Regions from separate parts of the Geobacillus sp. LYN3 genome, predicted to be linked through region 1. Evidence: predicted binding sites of a transcription regulator. Region 1 holds the regulator's gene; the other holds the start of a gene.

The links. Region 1 encodes Rex, which represses fermentation and respiration genes when NADH is low (regulators of the CRP and FNR family bind a similar motif). Its sites were predicted from a motif close to TTGTGAAATATTTCACAA; they were not measured.
Region 2: a site for Rex is predicted at 4,767-4,784, ahead of pflB (formate C-acetyltransferase). Genes of this name have one in related genera too.

Annotation. Positions count from the first base shown of each region.
Region 1 is NZ_QCWL01000001.1:700,367-707,821, reverse strand. It holds partial or broken gene DCC82_RS03725 (cation:proton antiporter) at 1-395, shown strand, start outside; gene groL (chaperonin GroEL) at 656-2,275, opposite strand; gene groES (co-chaperone GroES) at 2,358-2,642, opposite strand; gene DCC82_RS03710 (CPBP family intramembrane glutamic endopeptidase) at 2,922-3,656, shown strand; gene DCC82_RS03705 (YdiK family protein) at 3,661-3,843, shown strand; gene tatC (twin-arginine translocase subunit TatC) at 3,858-4,604, opposite strand; gene DCC82_RS03695 (twin-arginine translocase TatA/TatE family subunit) at 4,625-4,780, opposite strand; gene DCC82_RS03690 (redox-sensing transcriptional repressor Rex) at 4,777-5,433, opposite strand; gene moaC (cyclic pyranopterin monophosphate synthase MoaC) at 5,423-5,944, opposite strand; gene DCC82_RS03680 (ABC-F family ATP-binding cassette domain-containing protein) at 6,069-7,455, shown strand, end outside.
Region 2 is NZ_QCWL01000001.1:505,031-518,229, reverse strand. It holds gene putP (sodium/proline symporter PutP) at 1-1,387, opposite strand, end outside; partial or broken gene DCC82_RS02695 (transporter substrate-binding domain-containing protein) at 1,583-2,083, shown strand; gene DCC82_RS02690 (TrmH family RNA methyltransferase) at 2,177-2,890, opposite strand; gene DCC82_RS02685 (amino acid permease) at 3,249-4,643, shown strand; gene pflB (formate C-acetyltransferase) at 4,901-7,150, shown strand; gene pflA (pyruvate formate-lyase-activating protein) at 7,206-7,955, shown strand; gene DCC82_RS02670 (ATP-binding protein) at 8,203-9,585, opposite strand; partial or broken gene DCC82_RS02665 (FAD-dependent oxidoreductase) at 9,802-10,236, shown strand; gene DCC82_RS18655 (hypothetical protein) at 10,286-10,354, shown strand; gene manA (mannose-6-phosphate isomerase, class I) at 10,500-11,474, shown strand; gene DCC82_RS02650 (alanine/glycine:cation symporter family protein) at 11,509-12,972, opposite strand; gene DCC82_RS02645 (glycerate kinase) at 13,081-13,199, opposite strand, start outside.

The DNA.
Region 1 (7,455 bases):
TTAGTTTCGGTTTGAGTATTGAACCGTCAACCTTAATTCATGTGTTTTGGTTATCATTAGGGGCCGTTATCGTCACTCTAATAGCAAATATCGTCGCAGGGATGATCGCTGGGAGAAGGGCTGGATTGTCCTACAAAGCCTCTACAAACATTGGTTTGACGATCACTGCGCGTGGGGAATTTTCCATTATTGTTGCGAATCTGGGGATTACAGCGGGGTTAAACCCTATATTAACTCCTTTTACCGCACTTTACGTTCTCATGCTCGCGATATTGGGGCCGCTCTTTGCCAAAGAAAGTAAAAGTATATATAAACTACTCAATAAAGTATTTAAATGGGATAAGAAGGTAATAAAAGAGAAGCAGAAGGAACGACTGGAAACTGCGGAAAAATAATAGCATCTGCAACGCCTTCTTTACCATTCGCTTACTTCAGATCCATCTCTTATTTGCTTCCCCCCCGAGTGGACGCTCAGTTACCGGACAAGCGGCAACTCAGGGACGTATTCATGCAACCGATCGGTCTAAAAGATGTTTACATTCCAAAAGAAGACCTCTCTATGCAAATACTGTAGACTCCGTTTCTTCTCTTCCCTCTATCCAAAAAGAAAAGGAACACCGGGGTCACTCCCAGTGTTCCTTGTTTTTTATAGGGATTACATCATTCCGCCCATGTCAGGCATGCCTGGGTTGCCGCCTTTGTTTTCTTCTGGTTTGTCAGCGACAACTGCTTCTGTTGTTAAGAACATAGCGGCAACAGAAGCTGCGTTTTGAAGTGCGGAACGAGTTACTTTCGTTGGGTCTACGATACCAGCTTCAATCATGTCTACCCATTCACCAGTAGCCGCGTTGAAGCCGATGCCAGGTTTTTCTGTTTTTAAGCGTTCAACAATGACAGAGCCTTCCAAACCAGCGTTTTGCGCGATTTGGCGAACTGGCTCTTCAATTGCGCGAAGAACGATTTTCACACCAGTTGCTTCATCGCCTTCTGCTTCAATCGCAGCAACTTTATTGTATACGTTCATTAATGCTGTACCACCGCCGGCTACGATACCTTCTTCCACAGCGGCACGAGTAGAGTTGAGCGCGTCTTCGATGCGTAATTTGCGTTCTTTCAATTCTGTTTCTGTAGCTGCACCAACTTTGATTACCGCTACGCCGCCAGCTAATTTTGCTAGACGTTCTTGCAATTTTTCACGATCGAATTCAGAAGTTGTTTCTTCTAATTGCGCACGAATTTGGTTGATGCGAGCTTTAATGCGTTCAGAGTCGCCAGCGCCATCTACAATTGTTGTATTTTCTTTTGTTACAACAACTTTTGAAGCGCGGCCAAGTGATGCGATTGTTGTAGATTTTAAGTCACGTCCTAGTTCTTCGGAGATAACTTCACCGCCAGTTAAGATTGCGATGTCTTCAAGCATTGCTTTACGACGATCACCGAAGCCAGGAGCTTTAACTGCTACGGCAGTGAATGTACCGCGAAGTTTGTTCACTACTAATGTCGCAAGTGCTTCGCCTTCGACATCTTCTGCGATGATTAATAATGGTTTGCCTTGTTGAACTACTTGTTCTAAGATAGGCAAGATGTCTTGGATGTTAGAGATTTTTTTGTCTGTGATTAAGATATATGGATTTTCAAGCACTGCTTCCATTTTTTCTGTATCTGTGATCATGTATGGAGATACATAACCACGGTCAAATTGCATACCTTCCACAACATCTAATTCTGTTGTGAAGCCTTTTGATTCTTCTAATGTGATAACACCGTCGTTACCAACGCGTTCCATTGCTTCTGCGATTAATTGGCCAACTTCTTCGTCAGCTGCAGAGATAGCCGCAACTTGAGCAATCGATTCTTTTCCTTTGATTGGTTTGGAGATTGCTTTTAATTCTTCTACTGCCACAGCGACCGCTTTTTCAATACCTTTACGGATGCCCATTGGGTTAGCGCCAGCTGTAACGTTTTTCAATCCTTCGCGGATCATTGCTTGCGCTAAAACTGTTGCCGTTGTTGTACCGTCCCCAGCAACATCGTTTGTTTTGCTTGCAACTTCAGCAACAAGCTTCGCACCCATGTTTTCAAATGGATCTTCTAATTCGATTTCTTTCGCGATCGTTACACCGTCATTCGTAATTAATGGAGAACCGAATTTTTTCTCTAATACAACGTTACGGCCTTTTGGACCTAACGTTACTTTTACCGCATCAGCTAATTTGTCCACACCACGTAACATCGCACGACGAGCTTCTTCGCTGAATTTAATTTCTTTTGCCATACCCCGTTACCTCCTTATGAAATAGAATCGTTAAGTATTTTGTTAAGTATTATTTTTGCATATCTATGTTATCAACGCTATATTAACCAATAACAGCTAAAATATCGCTTTCACGTAAAATTAAGTATTCTTTGCCATCATATTTTACTTCTGTACCAGCATATTTCGAGAAGATAATACGATCGCCAACTTCTACTTCTGGAGCTACACGTTCACCGCTGTCAAGCACGCGACCTTTACCAACAGCAACAACTCTGCCTTCTTGTGGCTTTTCTTTCGCAGTGTCTGGCAATACGATGCCGCTTGCAGTTTTTTCTTCTGTTTCAATCACTTCAATGACAACGCGATCACCTAATGGCTTTAACACGGAAAACAACCTCCTTGATAATAATTTTTGCCGTTCTTATTAGCACTCGTCTTAACTGAGTGCTAACACACTTATAATATTAATGAACTTCTCTTTTTTTTGCAAGTGGGAAACACCAAAAAATAATATGTTTTTTCTCGTTTCCTGCCCTTTTTAATTATTTCACATTTCCACAAACCTAAACAACAATCCATTCTTTTTTTGTCATTTTTTATAGAAGATGTGCTACAATACGGGAAGTATCACTATATTATTTTATCGGCAAAGGGGTAAGTTTCATTGAAACGACGCTACTGGTATGTCATTATTACGTATGTCATCATGCTGCTATCAGGTATTGCAGGGGTCCCATTGTTGCATTTTCTCGGTGTTGGAAAACACGCAAAAAATGACTTTGTGGCAACAGAGATCGCCTCTGGCTATTGGGCGGTGATCAGCTTTTCCATCGCCTTTCTCATCATTCTCTTTTTCTTGCGTGAAGATATAAAACAGCGGCACACCCGTTATAGCGTTCCGTTATCTACGGCATGGATGTGGGCCATTGGCGGCGTCTTTTTAGCCTTGTTTGCCCAAAGCATTGCCGCCAATATTGAATGGCGCTTGCTCGGCATCGAGCCCGGTTCAGAAAATACCAAACGAATTGTCGAGATGATTCGAGTCACCCCATTATTGATGGTCGTTACTTCTATCATCGGACCGATTTTAGAAGAAATTATTTTTCGCAAAATTATTTTCGGAACACTATATCAAAAATATAATTTCTTCATTTCCGCACTAGTTAGTTCTCTTTTATTTGCGGTTGTCCATATGGAATTGGAACACTTGCTGCTGTATGCGACAATGGGATTTACCTTCGCGTTTCTTTACGCGAAAACAAAGCGTATTTTCGTTCCGATTTTTGCCCACGTCACTATGAATACGTTCGTCGTATTAATACAAACGATATTTGCAGATGAGATAGAAAAAATGATGCGGCAAACAGAACAGATACAACTCATTATTGGAGGCTTTTAGTACGATGAAAAGGTCACCATTACAATTCGCTTTTTTCTATTTCCTTATGGGCATCTTATTCACTTACTTGTCGATTCAAAGTGCGGATGAAACCATTTGGAATTTTTTCACGATCGTTCTTGCGATAATAGCTACGCTTGATTTTGGAACTGCGATACGTCTGTTAGTACTTTACTTTAAAAAATGAACCTCCCGCCGCATTCACGGGAGGTTTTCTTGTTCCGTCTGCGCCAATAGCGCTTTGCGATAAGCTATTTTCGAAATCCAAATGCTCACTTCATATAAAATCGAAAGCGGAATCATAACAATGACTTGTGACAGCACATCTGGCGGCGTAATGACCGCCGCTAAAATCAATAATGCTAAATAAGCATATTTGCGCACCTTTATTAATAGCATCGGTGTAATCAAGCCAAGCCTTGTTAAAAACATCACAACTACCGGCAGCTGAAATACAATTCCAAATGGCAAGATCAGATGAAGCAAAAATTCAAAGTATTCATTAATCCCTATCACCTGATGAATACCGAGACGGGACGCTAAATTTTGCATAAAACGAACGACGAAAGGAAATAAGATGAAATACGCAAAACTAATGCCAGCTAAAAAGAGAAAGATCGAAATCGGAATGTAGCTTAATGTGATTCTTCGTTCCTTTTCATACAGCCCGGGACTGACAAACGCCCAAATTTGATAAAGCAGAACTGGTGCGGTAAGAATAAACGCAATCACAAACGCAAATTGAAAATAAATTTTTATTGGGTCTGTTAAACGAAAGGCGTTCATCGTTAGTTCTTTCGCTTCGTCTGTTCGTTGCAAATATAAAATGACGGGCTCCACGAAAAAGAAACTAGCAATAAGGGCAATGACAAAAAACACAAGAACAATAATAAGTCGCTTTCGTAATTCTCCCAGGTGTTCATACACCGACATTTCTTTATCGTCCATACTTCAATCATCCTAACAAATCATAATTGGTCTGGCTTTTTTTCATCCTCGTCTGTTAATCCTTTAGTGGCATCCTTAAATTCCCGCAGCGATTGACCGAGCGATTTGCCCAGCTCCGGAAGTTTTTTCGTTCCAAACAATAATAAAATAACAAGCACAATTAACAAATATTTCACTTTTTATTCTCTCCTTTATCGGCCGGATAATTTTTTAAGAAATAGACTAATGATTGCAATTCAACCGCTAAATCAATATGATGGACACGAATATGTTTCGGTACGTTCAATCGAGCGGGTGTAAAGTTTAAAATTCCTTTAATCCCTTTTTGAACGAGACGGTCCGTAATCCATTGAGCGGCAGGAGCCGGTACGGTCAAAATCGCAACAGGAATTCCTTCGTGAAGGCGATTTTCCAATTCATCCAAATGATATACTGGCACACCGCCAACTTCTTTTCCTACTTTCTTTTGATCGACATCAAATGCCATCACAATTTTTGTATTATTATTTTTTGTAAAATTATAATTTAAAAACGCTGTCCCTAAGTTCCCGACTCCAAATAACGCCACTTCGGTAATTTCATCTTGATCAAGCGTCTTGCGAAAAAAAGATAATAAATAATTGACATTATATCCGTATCCTTTTTTGCCAAGCGCACCGAAATAGGAAAAATCACGACGAATGGTCGCGGGATCAACTTTTACTGCCTCACTTAATTCCGCAGAAGAAACTCGTTGTTTTCCTGAAGCATGTAAATTTTTCAAAAAGCGGTAATATAGTGGCAAACGTTTTGCAGTTGCTTGCGGAATTTTTGGTTGTTCATTGTTCATTCGCAAATCCCCCAACACTACTGTTTTCTCGTTGATAATGGCCTGATTTCCCACCTGATTTTTCCACTAAATAGGTTGGGCCAATCACCATCCCTTTGTCTAGCGCCTTACACATATCATACACGGTCAGTGCACAAACAGAAGCAGCCGTCAGCGCTTCCATCTCCACACCTGTACTTCCTTTTGTTTTTACCGTTACGGTGATCAGCAATTGGTAAAGCGCTTTTTCTTCCTCGACATGCCATGCAAATTGGATGTCGACACCTTTTAACATAAGAGGGTGGCACATTGGAATTAAATCAGACGTTTTTTTTGCGGCCATAATGCCGGCTACTTGCGCAACAGCAAGCACATCCCCTTTTTCAATCATGCGATTTGTCATTTTCTCGTAAATTTCTTTATTTACGGTCACGCTCGTTTGTGCTACCGCTACTCGAATGGTATCCTCTTTTTCCGTAATATCGACCATTTTTGCACGGCCTTGTTCATTAAAATGCGTAAATGATGACACGCATATCTCCTCCATTTATAAACTATACACTATTTTTGGGCATCTGTCTTTTATCGTTTTGTTTTATTGCGATAAGAAAACAAATTACGCTACACTATTATTGTTAAACGAGAGGTGAACAACAATGATTATTTTGCAAGTCAATCAACTGACAAAATATTTCGGTGCTGACCTTATTTTATCGAATATAAAATTAGAAATACAATCCAAAGATAGGATTGCGCTCGTCGGAAGAAACGGAGCAGGAAAATCGACACTGTTAAAAATTATTGCTGGTGAGATGTCTTACGATAGTGGAGAAATCATCAAACCAAAAGAAGTATCGATCGGATATCTTGCTCAAGATAGCGGTCTACACTCCTCTTTATCCATTTGGGAAGAAATGATGACAGTATTTGCTCCTCTAAAAACAATAGAAAAACAATTGCGCCAGATGGAGCTGCAAATGGGAGACCCTGATCTAATCGCCGATTCTTCCCGCTATGAAAAATTATTGAAAGATTATGATGCATTGCAAGAACGCTATAAAGAACAAGGCGGTTATCAATACGAAGCGGATATTCGTTCGATTTTACACGGCTTACAATTTGCGAAATATGACTATATGACGACTCCCGTTCAATCGTTAAGCGGCGGACAACGAACTCGTCTGGCGCTTGGAAAACTGCTTTTAATGAAGCCTGATTTGCTTATTTTGGACGAACCGACAAACCATTTAGACCTTGAAACATTAACATGGCTCGAACAATACTTGCAAACATATCCTGGCGCTATTCTTATCGTATCCCACGACCGCTACTTTCTTGATAAAGTTGTCACCCAAGTATATGAGCTGTCACGGACAACATTGAAACGATACACAGGAAATTATAGCCGTTACTTAGAACAAAAAGCAGCCGAATATGAACGAGAACGAAAACTGTATGAAAAACAACAAGAAGAAATCGCAAAACTCCAAGACTTTATTCAACGCAATATTGCCCGTGCCTCCACAACAAGACGTGCACAAAGCCGGCGGAAACAGTTGGAAAAAATGAAGATAATAGAAAAACCAGTAGGAGATGAAAAATCTGCTTCCTTTTCTTTTGACATCGAGCGACAAAGCGGAAATGACGTATCAATCGCTGAAGATGTCGCAGTCGGATATGATGAGAACAAGCCGCTCATTCGCAACATTCGTTTCCGCATCACGCGCGGTGAAAGCATCGCCTTGGTCGGACCAAACGGAATCGGAAAGTCAACGTTGTTAAAAGCGATTGTAAACAAACTTCCGCTGCAATCAGGACATTTCCGTTACGGTTCGAACGTGCAAATCGGCTATTACGACCAAAACCAGGCCGATTTGTCCTCGAATAAGCGCGTGCTCGATGAACTTTGGGATGAATACCCTGACAAAACGGAAAAAGAAATCCGCACCGTGCTCGGAAGTTTCTTATTCTCTGGAGACGATGTATTAAAACCTGTATCGGCCTTAAGCGGCGGTGAAAAAGCGAGACTGGCGCTTGCCAAAC
Region 2 (13,199 bases), 190 kb from region 1:
TAACGACAACAATCGCGGCCAAGCTTGCTGCAAAACCTGGAATCATCTCATACAGCAAGTTTTTCAAATATTCCGATTGTGTCCAAAGAATCACGGTCATCGCTCCTGCGACCATGCCGGCAAACGCCCCCCATTTCGTCATGCGGCGCCAGAACAGGCTTAATAAAATGACTGGACCAAACGAAGCACCGAATCCTGCCCACGCATAACCGACCAAGTTTAAAATCGTATCGTTTTTCGTGTACGCGAACGCGGACGCTACTAACGCTACAATTAATACGGAAAGACGGCCGACGAAAATCAACTCTTTATCCGAAGCGGAACGACGGAATACCACTTTATATAAATCCTCTGTTAAGGAACTGGACGTAACAAGAAGCTGCGAAGAAATCGTACTCATAATGGCCGCTAAAATCGCCGCAAGCAAAAATCCGGTGATGAGCGGATGGAATAAAATTTCTCCAAGCTTGATAAATACGGTCTCCGGATCATCGAGCTTAGTGCCGTGCTGTGAAAAGTAAGCGATTCCAAACAGCCCTGTCAACATCGCGCCGACAACGGAGAAAATCATCCACCCCATTCCGATGCGGCGGGCGCTTTTCATTTCCTTGACCGACGAAATCGCCATAAAGCGGACAATAATGTGCGGCTGCCCGAAATAGCCAAGCCCCCACGCAAACAGCGAAATAATACCGAGGAAGCTAGTTCCTTTCCATAAATCGAGCAAATTAGGATCAATGTTTTTAATGGTAGTAAACGTATCGCCGACACCGCCCGTATGGAAAAGCGTTACGGCCGGGACAAGAATAAGAGCAATAAACATAATCGTTCCTTGCACAAAATCGGTCCAACTAACAGCCAAAAATCCTCCAAACAATGTATACGCCACAACGACGCCGGCAACAATCCATAATCCTGTATGATAACTTGCGCCAAATGAGTTTTGAAACAGCACCGCTCCAGACACAAGACCAGAAGATACATAAAAGGTAAAGAAAATCATAATAACAAGACCGGAAATTAACCGAAGCAGCTTCGATGTATCGCCGAATCTATTTTCCAAAAATTCCGGAATCGTAATCGAATCATTTGCCACTTCCGTATATACACGCAAACGAGGCGCAACATATAACCAGTTCGCATATGCTCCGAGCGTAAGCCCAATAACAATCCATGATGCACTTAATCCTTGCGCATACATTGCTCCTGGAAGCCCCATCAACAGCCAACCGCTCATATCGGAAGCCCCCGCACTGAGCGCTGTGACCGCAGGGCCTAACGTCCTTCCCCCAAGCATATAATCGGAAAGGTTGGACGTACGTTTATAAGCCCAATACCCAATAAGAAGCATCCCAATCATATACACTGCGACAGAAATCAATACCAAGGCATTCTCCCCTTTCCTTTGTTGCCTTCTCTATCATCATAACGAAAGAATATTATTTTTACAATAATAATTATAATTTTCCAATTGTTTAGAACATAAATATATTATAAGGTTTTCCAAAAAACAAAACGAATATTCAATTAATTTATAATATAAAAATAAACCACCCCACTTCTGCTACATTATTTTATAAAAATGAATATTCATTTGTTTCAAGACGGCTGGGGTCCGCTCTTTGCCGCATTGCAAAGCAAAGAAATCGATATGGCGATCTCCGGCATCACGATCAATGATAAGCGGAAACAAACATACGATTTCTCCATTCCTTATTTTGAATCCACCTATATGATTATGGTGAAAGAAAATAGTCCAATCAAAAATGCGCTTGACTTAAAAGGAAAAACGATCGGCGTTCAAAACGGCATCACGGGACAAGCAGCAGTAGAAAAATTGCTTGGAAAAGAAAATAAAAACATTAAAAAATTCGAAAAAACGGTTGTGGCGATTATGGACTTATTAAACGGCGGCGGCGAGGCGGTCGTTACGGACAACGCGGTGGCAAGCGAGTATGTGAAAAACAATCCGGATAAAAAAATCAAAACCATCGCCGATCCAGAACATTTCGAGTCTGAGTTTTACGGGCTGATGTTCCCAAAAGGAAGCGACTTGAAGCCAAAAGTGGACGAAGCGACAAGGTTTTTTACGGACCACAACAGCAAAAAGCTGGTCTTCGCCATGCTGCTTCCATCCGCAAACAAAAAAGAATCCTTCCCTCGCATTTAGGGAAGGCTAAACAGAACGACCCAGCTGCTTTGCCAGCCGTTCGCGAATGCGCGGATTTAACGTTTGCCACATCCATTTTTCAAATAGCTCCTTTTTTTCTTGAAATGGTAAATAGTAGCGCTCGCCTGCTTGTTGGCGCGCTCTCTCGGTTACATCGTATAACGCAAGCGCTGCCGCCACTGATATATTAAAACTTTGGACAAACCCATACATTGGAATCATAAACGTCGCATCAGCGGCACGAATCGCCTCTTGCGACACACCGCTATGCTCGTTGCCAAACAGAAGCGCTGTCGGCCGCGACACATCGATGTCGCCAAGGCGAAGCGTTCCTTCGCCGAGATAGCTGGCATACACTTGATACCCTTTTGCTTGCAGCTCTTTAATCGTCGTTACAATATCCGGTTTTTGCTGCAGCGTCAGCCATTTATCGGCATGTCGCGTCACAAGCGGGTTCGGCTGAAACGGCGCTTTTCCAGTGACGACATACACATCCTGCACGCCAAACGCTTCCGCTGTCCGCAACACCGCCGCTTGGTTATGCGGATCATCGACTGCTTCAGTCAATACCGTAATATAACGCGTCCGCTTTTGAAGTACATCATACATCCGCTTTAACCGTTCCGGTAAAATCATTTCCCAAATAAGACGCGTTTCTTCCGTCAACACCCCTTCTTTTTGCAGCTGTTCAATGAACGCTTTTGCTTCTTGCTCGTTCATTGCCATCACCTTCGTTTCTTCTAATAATCTACCTAGAACGAATCTCATTGTACAAAATTTTGACAATGCGAGCAAACACAACAAGCCGAAAAACTTCTTAATAAATCCATACATTCCCATTTTTTTATTGCCTATCATGAACCATAATACATATTACAAAGCAAATGATATATTTATTAGAATATTATTAATTTTATTTAAATAACAAAGATACCACTTATTTCATATATAAATACATTTACAAATATTTATCCAGCATGTACTATATTAAATGTAAACGCTTTAAAAATTTTTTAAAATAATTTATTTTTTTATTTGCTTTTTACAAAATTGTCCCGATCGATAGGAGGAAACGATTATGCAAACTCCAAAAAATGAACAAAAATTACATCGTGGATTAGAGGAAAGACATATTTCTCTTATGTCTCTTGGGGCAGCGATTGGGGTCGGGCTATTTCTTGGCTCTGCATCTTCCATCAAATTAGCGGGACCGGCGATTTTGATTGCTTATGCGGTAAGCGGCGCGGTCATGTTCTTGATTATGCGCGCACTCGGCGAAATGGCCGTGGAAAACCCGGTTGCCGGTTCATTCAGCCGCTACGCGCATGACTATTTAGGACCGCTTGCTGGTTATTTAACCGGGTGGAACTATTGGTTTTTATGGGTAGTTACTTGCATCGCGGAAATCACCGCTGCCGGCATTTATATGCAATTTTGGTTCCCTGATACGCCAAGATGGATATGGGCGCTAGCCGCTTTAATAATGATGACATTAATCAATTTCCTCGCTGTCAAGGCGTACGGGGAATTAGAATTTTGGTTTGCGCTTATTAAAATTGTCACCATTGTATTTATGATCATCGTTGGCTTGGGCATGATTCTGTTCGGAATCGGCAATGGCGGAGTCGCCACAGGCATCAGCAACCTTTGGGAACATGGCGGATTTCTCCCGAACGGCTTTACCGGTGTGTTAATGTCTTTGCAAATGGTAATGTTCGCCTACTTAGGAATCGAGATGCTCGGCGTCACTGCCGGAGAAGTAAAAAATCCGGAGAAATCGCTTACCCGCGCAATCAATACGGTCTTTTGGCGCATTTTAATTTTCTACGTGGGCGCATTATTTGTCATCATGTCCATTTACCCTTGGAACGAAATCGGCGAAAAAGGAAGCCCGTTTGTCTTAACATTTGAAAAAATCGGCATTCACGCCGCTGCGGGAATCATCAACTTTGTCGTTTTAACGGCTGCGTTGTCTTCCTGCAACAGTGGAATTTTCAGCACAAGCCGCATGCTCTTCAACTTGGCTGAGCAAAAAGAAGCACCGCCTTCCTTCGCTAAACTGACAAAGCGCGGAATTCCAGGCGTCGCCCTCATCGTCACGGCGTTAGCGATGTTAGTCGGTGTGTATTTAAACTACGTTTCCGAAAAAGTATTCCAATGGGTCACAAGTGTCGCGACATTTGGCGCGATTTGGACATGGGCGATTATTTTGCTTTCGCAATTGCACTTCCGTAAACGCTTAAGCCCAGAAAAGCAAAAACAATTAAAGTATAAAATGCCGCTTTATCCTTATAGCTCTTATATCGCTCTCGCCTTTTTAGTCGGAGTTGTCGGTTTAATGGCATATTTCCCTGACACACGAATCGCACTTATCATTGGACCAGCCTGGCTCATCTTGCTCGTTGTCGTCTATTATGCAAAAGGCATGCATAAGCGCCATGCCTACCCTTCTGATAAAAAACTAGTTAGCTAAACAACCGTCTCCATCCCTTTTATAGGGATGGAGATGTTTATTTTTTTACATCCTTCTTCATGTTCATTGATGATCACTTCTCCCTTCCCCCTGTTACATACCAACACCGTCATTCAATTAATATTGTTCAATATTTCACAAACTATTCAATAATAGATTGTTCTAGGCGCCAATAAATATAGTATTGTATAGTTGAAATCTGTTATATATATTTTTTCAGTCTGTTATAGTTACAGGCGATTGGGAGGGGATCTGTTATGAAACAAGCTACTACTGTATTAGACCCGTGGCGAAATTTTAAAGGGTCAAAATGGAAAAAATCCATTGACGTCCGTGACTTTATTTTAAACAACGTCACCGTTTACTATGGGGATGAGTCATTTCTAGAAGGGCCTACAGAAGCGACGAAGAAACTATGGGAACAAGTGATGGAATTGTCGAAACAAGAACGCGAAAAAGGCGGCGTTCTCGATATGGATACATCCATTGTTTCCACCATCACTTCCCACAGACCGGGTTATTTAAACAAAGACTTGGAAAAAATTGTTGGTTTTCAAACAGATAAACCGTTTAAGCGCGCATTAATGCCGTTCGGAGGCATCCGCATGGCGCAACAATCATGCGAAGCATACGGCTACAAAGTAAGCGACGAAGTGAAAAAAATTTTTACCGAATACCGAAAAACCCATAACCAAGGTGTGTTTGACGTTTACACCGAAGAGATGAAATTAGCGCGCAAAGCGGGAATTATCACCGGCCTTCCAGACGCATATGGACGCGGCCGCATTATTGGCGACTATCGCCGCGTGGCGTTATACGGTGTCGATCGTCTGATTGAAGAAAAACAAAAGGATTTGAAAAACACTGGCGCAAGAACGATGACGGAAGACATTATCCGCCTTCGCGAGGAAATTGCTGAACAAATTCGCGCGTTAAACGAATTGAAACAAATGGCATTAAGCTACGGTTACGACATTTCCGAACCAGCGCAAAACGCACACGAAGCATTCCAATGGCTCTATTTCGCTTATCTTGCCGCTATTAAAGAACAAAACGGCGCAGCGATGAGCTTAGGCCGCGTGTCCACCTTCTTAGACATTTATATCGAACGCGACCTGCAAGAAGGTACGCTAACAGAAAAAGAAGCGCAGGAACTTGTCGACCATTTTGTGATGAAATTGCGCCTTGTCAAATTCGCCAGAACACCGGAATATAACGAACTATTCAGCGGCGACCCGACATGGGTAACAGAATCGATCGGCGGAATGGCGATCGATGGTCGTCCGTTAGTCACGAAAAACTCGTTCCGCTTCCTTCATACGTTGGATAACTTAGGACCTGCGCCAGAGCCAAACTTAACGGTACTTTGGTCGAAACAATTGCCGGAAGCGTTCAAAGAATATTGCGCGAAAATGTCGATAAAAACAAGCTCGATTCAATATGAAAACGACGACTTAATGCGCGTGGAATTCGGCGATGACTACGGAATTGCTTGCTGCGTATCGCCAATGAGAATTGGCAAGCAAATGCAATTTTTCGGAGCGCGCGCCAACCTTGCGAAAGCATTGTTATATGCGATTAATGGCGGCGTTGATGAAAAATTAAAAATACAAGTTGGTCCTGAGTTTGCGCCAATTACATCCGAATATTTAGATTACGATGAAGTCATGCGTAAGTTTGATCATGTACTTGAATGGCTTGCGGAACTTTATATTAATACACTCAATGTCATTCATTACATGCACGATAAATATTGTTATGAACGCATTGAAATGGCGCTTCATGATTCGCATATTTTACGCACGATGGCAACTGGTATCGCCGGACTATCGGTTGTCGCTGATTCGTTAAGTGCGATCAAATACGCAAAAGTCAAACCGATTCGAGATGAAAACGGCATTGCCGTTGATTTTGAAATCGAAGGAGATTTCCCGAAATACGGAAATAACGATGATCGCGTCGACCAAATTGCGGTTGATTTAGTCGAACGTTTTATGACGAAATTGAAAAAACATAAAACGTATCGCGATTCAAAACATACGTTATCGATTTTAACGATTACATCGAACGTCGTATACGGGAAAAAGACAGGAAATACGCCAGATGGCCGTCGCGCTGGCGAACCGTTTGCTCCGGGAGCGAACCCGCTGCACGGCCGTGACACGAAGGGAGCGCTCGCTTCGTTAAGCTCTGTCGCGAAATTGCCATTTGAACATGCATTAGATGGCATTTCTAATACGTTCTCAATCGTGCCGAAAGCTTTAGGAAAAGAAGAGCAAACCCGTGTTCGCAACCTTGTCGCCATTTTAGATGGTTACATGGAAAAAGGCGGACACCATCTCAACATTAACGTGTTGAATCGTGAAACGTTATTAGATGCAATGGAACATCCAGAAAAATATCCGCAATTAACGATTCGCGTCTCTGGATATGCCGTCAACTTCATTAAATTAACTCGTGAACAACAAATTGACGTCATTAACCGCACGTTCCACGAAACGATGTAACGATCTCCCCCTCCTTCTTGAGGGGGTATATTTCTCTTAGGAAGGAGACCATCCGATGAAAGGGTTTATTCATTCGATTGAGACATGCGGCACCGTCGACGGCCCAGGCCTTCGCTATGTCATCTTCACACAAGGATGCTTGCTGCGCTGTCAATATTGTCATAACGCCGACACATGGGAAATCGGAAAAGGAAAAGAAATGACCGTAGAAGAAATTATCGATGATGTAAAAACATATTTGCCGTTTATCAACGCTTCCGGCGGCGGAATTACCGTCAGCGGCGGAGAACCTTTGCTACAAATCGACTTTTTAATCGAGCTATTTAAAGCATGCAAAAAACTCGGCATTCATACAGCGATCGATTCGTCAGGGGGATGCTACACAGCGGAAGCGTCGTTCCAGCAAAAATTAAACGAATTGCTTTCCTATACTGATTTAATTTTGCTTGATTTAAAACATATCGATGAAAAAAAACATCGGAAACTGACAGGAAAAACAAATAAACATATTTTACAATTTGCTCGGTTCTTATCCGAAAAAAACGTTCCTGTTTGGATCCGGCATGTTCTCGTTCCAACCATTACAGACGACCCGAATGATTTGCGCAGTCTCGCCGCTTTTATTCGTACGTTAAATAATGTGGAAAAAATTGAAATTCTCCCGTACCATAAACTAGGGGTATACAAATGGAAAGCGCTTGGATTGAAGTATCCTTTGGAAGGAATTGAACCTCCTTCGGAAGAAAGCGTACAAATGGCCCAACAAATCTTAAATGGAACGGAAAATAGCACGCCTCTTACGTAATGTAAGAGTTTTTTTCTGATTTCACATAATAGATAATCTAACACCTATATTATGTTTAGAAGATCAGCAAATGGCTTTCTCAATTCCTTCGCCGCAGAGTGGGACTTTGGGATATACACACAGAAAAAGGATGGCTCACCGCGCTTTACCAGCGAACATAGGAGCCATCCTTTTTCGATGGAGAAGGCTTGTTGTAAACTCCTTTAAACGACTGACAATAATATGAACTAAATCGATGGGGCAACCTCTATTCTGGCGCTTTCATATATGCCTGTCTCGGATGATTCGGTTGGTCAGGATATTTCAAGCAAATTTTCCCTTCCTCTAATAATTTTCCTAAATAGTTGTTTCTTAATCCGTCTGGCGTTCTTTCCAATAGTGCCGCTAGTTCCTTTAACATCAGCGGTCTTTGCGCACAAAGCTGCAAAATAATATTTTCCATCACACTTGGAGGCAATCGTTTTTTCCTTCTCGCCAACTCCGCAATGTTCCATAGTTTTTCATCGATTTCGCTCTTCTCTTTGTACGGATCAGATGAAGATGGTTCATTATTTATGGAGTCCGAACCGTTATTTATGGAGTTAGGTTCGTTATTTACGGAGTCAGCATCGTTATTTACGAAGTCAACGCCGTTATTTATGGAGTTTGGCGATTTATTCACGGAGTTGTCTTGTTTATTCACGGAGTTTTCTTCGCTATTTATAGAGTTATCTTCGTTATTTATGGAGTTAAGATGCTTATTTACGGAGTTTAAATCTTCTTCCGTTAACGTAAGATCCATTTCACTATCATCATGCTGTTCTATATCTTGATGCATATCTGTTTCATATGATGCAGCTGTTTCATTTGGAAAATCGAACGGATACAATATCACAACCGTTCGTTCCGGATTCGAATGCTGGATAAATTCAGGCTGCTTGTATTGAGGGTTGCTCCATGTTGTGACAATATGCTTCAATCCGAAGCCGGCTCGCTTGCAAAGGCCGATCAAAATAAACATTTTAAACAAATTCGGATTGCGGAGATTACTCATATGGCCGGAAAGCGCAGAATCGATCGGAATGCGAAATAGGCCTGGGTTGGCAAAGCGAAACACGCCATTTTCTTTCTCAACGATAATTCCGCCTTCTCCTAAATAATCCGCATGTACAATCGCGTTTACAAGCGCCTCGTGCAGCGCTATTTGCATGGAGCGATCCATATCATTATTTTTAAGCTGTGAGATCACTTTAAAATAAAAATCGTATAAGTTGCCAGACCATGTGCCATCTTGTGAGGTGAATCGCTTTGTCCAATCGTTCGTTACTATACCGTTCAAACTTTCCCGATATTCGAGAAAATATTGCGGTAAAACTTCTGTAATAATCCGTTCCTCACTAAACATCAATAACCCTGCTAATGTAACTCCTTCTTTGCTGCTATCTCGCAATTTTCCCCATGCACCGATCTTGTATAAAAATTCTTTCGTCTCCAACCCATTCCATGGATGGTTTGGCTTGACAACTGCAAACTTTTCCCGGTAGCTTTTCACCGATTCAAAATTTAATTCATGCAGTCCATAGTGTTCCAAAATGGAACTATCATGCCAAACAGTTGAATTCCCATCATAAAAACTTGAATATTTATTCACTTCCGATCTTCCTTTAATTATTATTTTATAAAAATATTTACTTCCTTCTTTATTCTTATTGTATCATCTTTCGTTTTCGTTGCGTGTAGTTGCCAAAAAAAGAAGAAAGAAGATGCCCAACACGTTTATTGCATGTTGGAAAATAGATGGATAGTTTTTCTAAAAGTGAGCAAAACTAATATAAATTAAAACACAGTAAGGGGGCTTTTGTTACATATGCTATCTCTTCCTTCATCACTAGAGTCGTATTGGCGGACATCTGTCGCGCTGCCATCGTTTTCGAAACTGACAGAAGATATTCGCACCGATGTCGCCATTATCGGCGGAGGAATTTCTGGTATCACGACCGCTTATTTGCTTGCTAAAAAGGGAGTGCGCGTTACTTTATTGGAAGCGGATCGTCTTCTGAACGGAACGACAGGGCATACGACCGCGAAAATTACAGCCCAGCATGATATCATTTATGATGAATTGATCAACCACTTTGGACAGGAAAAGGCAAAACTGTACTACGAAGCATGTATGGAAGCATTGCGTTTTATTCGAAGTACAATCGAACAAGAAGCGATTGACTGCGATTTTATTGAACAAGATGCATATATATACACCGATTCTTCCTCATCGTTAACAAAATTAATAAACGAAATGGAACAGCGGCGACCGCACATGGGACTGCCCTTGCCACGGCTCGCGATTCTCCATTCACGGCGATGTTGTCGAAGGACCGGCGCAACGGCCTTTAAACAAAATTGAGGACTATCCATCATAGCAAGAAGCTGCTCTATGAGGCGGCTCTTTTTTATTCCTGCAAATATTATGATAATATGGAAATGTACTTCAATTTGTGATCTTCACGATCAATGCAAAGCATCTCTCTTTTTTTTATAATATTTTTATAGAAAGGAGTGATATCCATGCCAATCGAGCCAATTTTTCTCACTCCTATTTTTCAAGAGCGAATTTGGGGCGGCACGAAATTGGCGGACGAATTCGGCTATTCCATCCCGTCAACACACACAGGGGAATGCTGGGCAGTTTCCGCACATCCAAACGGACAAACCGTGATTAAAAACGGGCCGTTTCAAGGAATGACGCTTGGACAATTATGGGAAGAGCGACGCGACTTATTCGGCCACTTTCCATCAGACCGTTTTCCTTTGTTGACGAAAATTTTAGATGCCAACGCTGATTTATCAGTGCAAGTGCATCCTGATGACGCATACGCACAAAAACATGAAAATGGCGAATTTGGAAAAACAGAATGTTGGTATATTATTGACTGCAAAAAAGATGCGGAACTTGTTTACGGACATCATGCGAAAACGAAAGAAGAACTGAAAGAAATGATGGAAACCGGCCAATGGGACAAGTTGCTTCGCAGAATTCCGATTAAACCTGGCGACTTTTTCTATGTCCCTAGCGGCACAATTCACGCCCTTTGCGAAGGGACGCTTGTCTTAGAAACACAACAAAGCTCTGACACAACATACCGCGTCTATGACTATGACCGTGTCGACAGCAACGGGAAAAAACGCGAACTGCATTTAGACAAAGCGTTAGACGTCATTACCGTTCCACATCGCGACGCGAATGTTCATCCGAACATCACCCAAGTTGACGATGCCACGATTACAACATTTATCGAAAGCGACTACTTTGGCGTACAAAAATGGGAGATTAATGGAACTGTCAACTTGGACCAAACGAAACATTTTCTCATCGTTAGCGTCCTTAATGGAGAAGGCAAGCTAGTGTCGGAAGGCGGTTCATACGATCTAAAAAAAGGGGATCATTTCATTCTTCCATATCAATTTGGGCGTTTTTCCATAAACGGAACGCTCGAAATGATTGCTTCATGGCCTCTAGTACAAAAAGGAGCTGCCTCTTAAATATGAGACAGCTCCCTTTCTTTTTACGATATAATCAATCTTCATTTACCGCTTTAGCATGGGAAGTTGGATATTCTTTTTCCCAAAAGTCCGCGCCGGTAATGCCTAGTTTCACCGGATCAAAGACTGGGTCTTTGCCAGCCTTTTTCTGTTCTTCAAAATCTTTAAGAACTTTTAATGCTGGTTTCGTTAGTAAAAGAATCGCGATAATGTTGAGCCATGCCATGCTTCCAACACCGATATCGCCAAGTGTCCAAGCTAGTTTTGCTGTTTTGACGCATCCGTAAAACACTACCCCTAAAATCGCCACTTTTAACACATATTGTTGCCAGCTAGCTTTCATTCTCCTTGTAATATAAGCTAAATTTGTTTCTGCCATATAGTAATACGCCATAATGGTCGTAAACGCAAAGAAGAATAGAGCAACCGCAACAAACGGGGCACCGAATCCTGGGAATACCGTTTCAACTGCTTTCTGCGTAAAAATAGGTCCCGGCTCTACATCGCCAAGTTTTTGCACAATCGGCGCCTTTCCTTCCGGTGTCACGTTATACATGCCGGTAATTAAAATCATAAATGCAGTTGCCGAACAAACAAACCATGTATCGACATAGACCGAAAATGCTTGAACTAAGCCTTGTTTTGCTGGGTGCGACACCTCTGCGGCAGCGGCTGCATGCGGTGCAGTTCCTTGTCCCGCTTCATTGGAATAAATTCCCCGTTTGACTCCCCACGAAATTGCGGCACCAAGAATTCCTCCAAACGCCGCATCCATACCAAAGGCGCTTCGGAAAATTAAGCTGAGTACATGAGGGAGTTCGGTAATATTCGCAAATACGATAAATAAAGCCACTATAATGTATCCTAACGCCATAAATGGAACAATCAATTCGGCCGCACGGGCAATCCGCTTCACACCCCCGAAAATAATGGCGCCTAAAAGAACGGCAATTCCGATTCCTGTAATCGTCGGACTGATGCCAAACGCGTTTTCCATTCCCGCGGCAATGCTGTTGGCTTGCACACCCGGCAACAGCACCCCGGTCGCCAACACCGTAACAATAGCAAACAATACCGCATACCATTTCATTTTTAGCCCTTTTTCAATATAGTAGGCTGGTCCGCCGCGAAACTGACCGTCCTGCTTCGTTTTATACACCTGCGCGAGCGCTGCTTCCACAAAAGCGGAACCTGCCCCTACGAAAGCAATGAGCCACATCCAAAATACGGCACCAGGACCTCCATATGCAATAGCAGTCGCGACACCTGCTATGTTTCCTGTCCCGACCCGTCCGGACAACGCGAGCGATAAAGCCTGGAAAGAAGAAATTCCTGCTTCAGAGCTCTTGCCTTGAAACATTTGTTTAATCATTTCTTTCATATGCCTCACTTGCAAAAAGCGAGTGAGCAACGAATAGAAAAGACCGGTTGCCAAACAAAGATAGACCAAATATTGGCTCCAAATAATATCGTTTAACCACTCTACAAATTTTTCCATATACATCCCTCCTGTATAAATATCACTATAATATAATTATTATAAAATATTTTCAATTTTCTTTTAATACAAAAAATTAAAAAAGGTCCTTGGAATAAAGAACCTTTTTTAATTCATATTTCTTCCAATTTTGCAAACCGCTGCAATGTTCCGAGCGGTTTGGGTAACATAATACCGAGCATTTGCTAATGCTTTTTCTAATGGAATAATTCCCGGGACAATGCTAT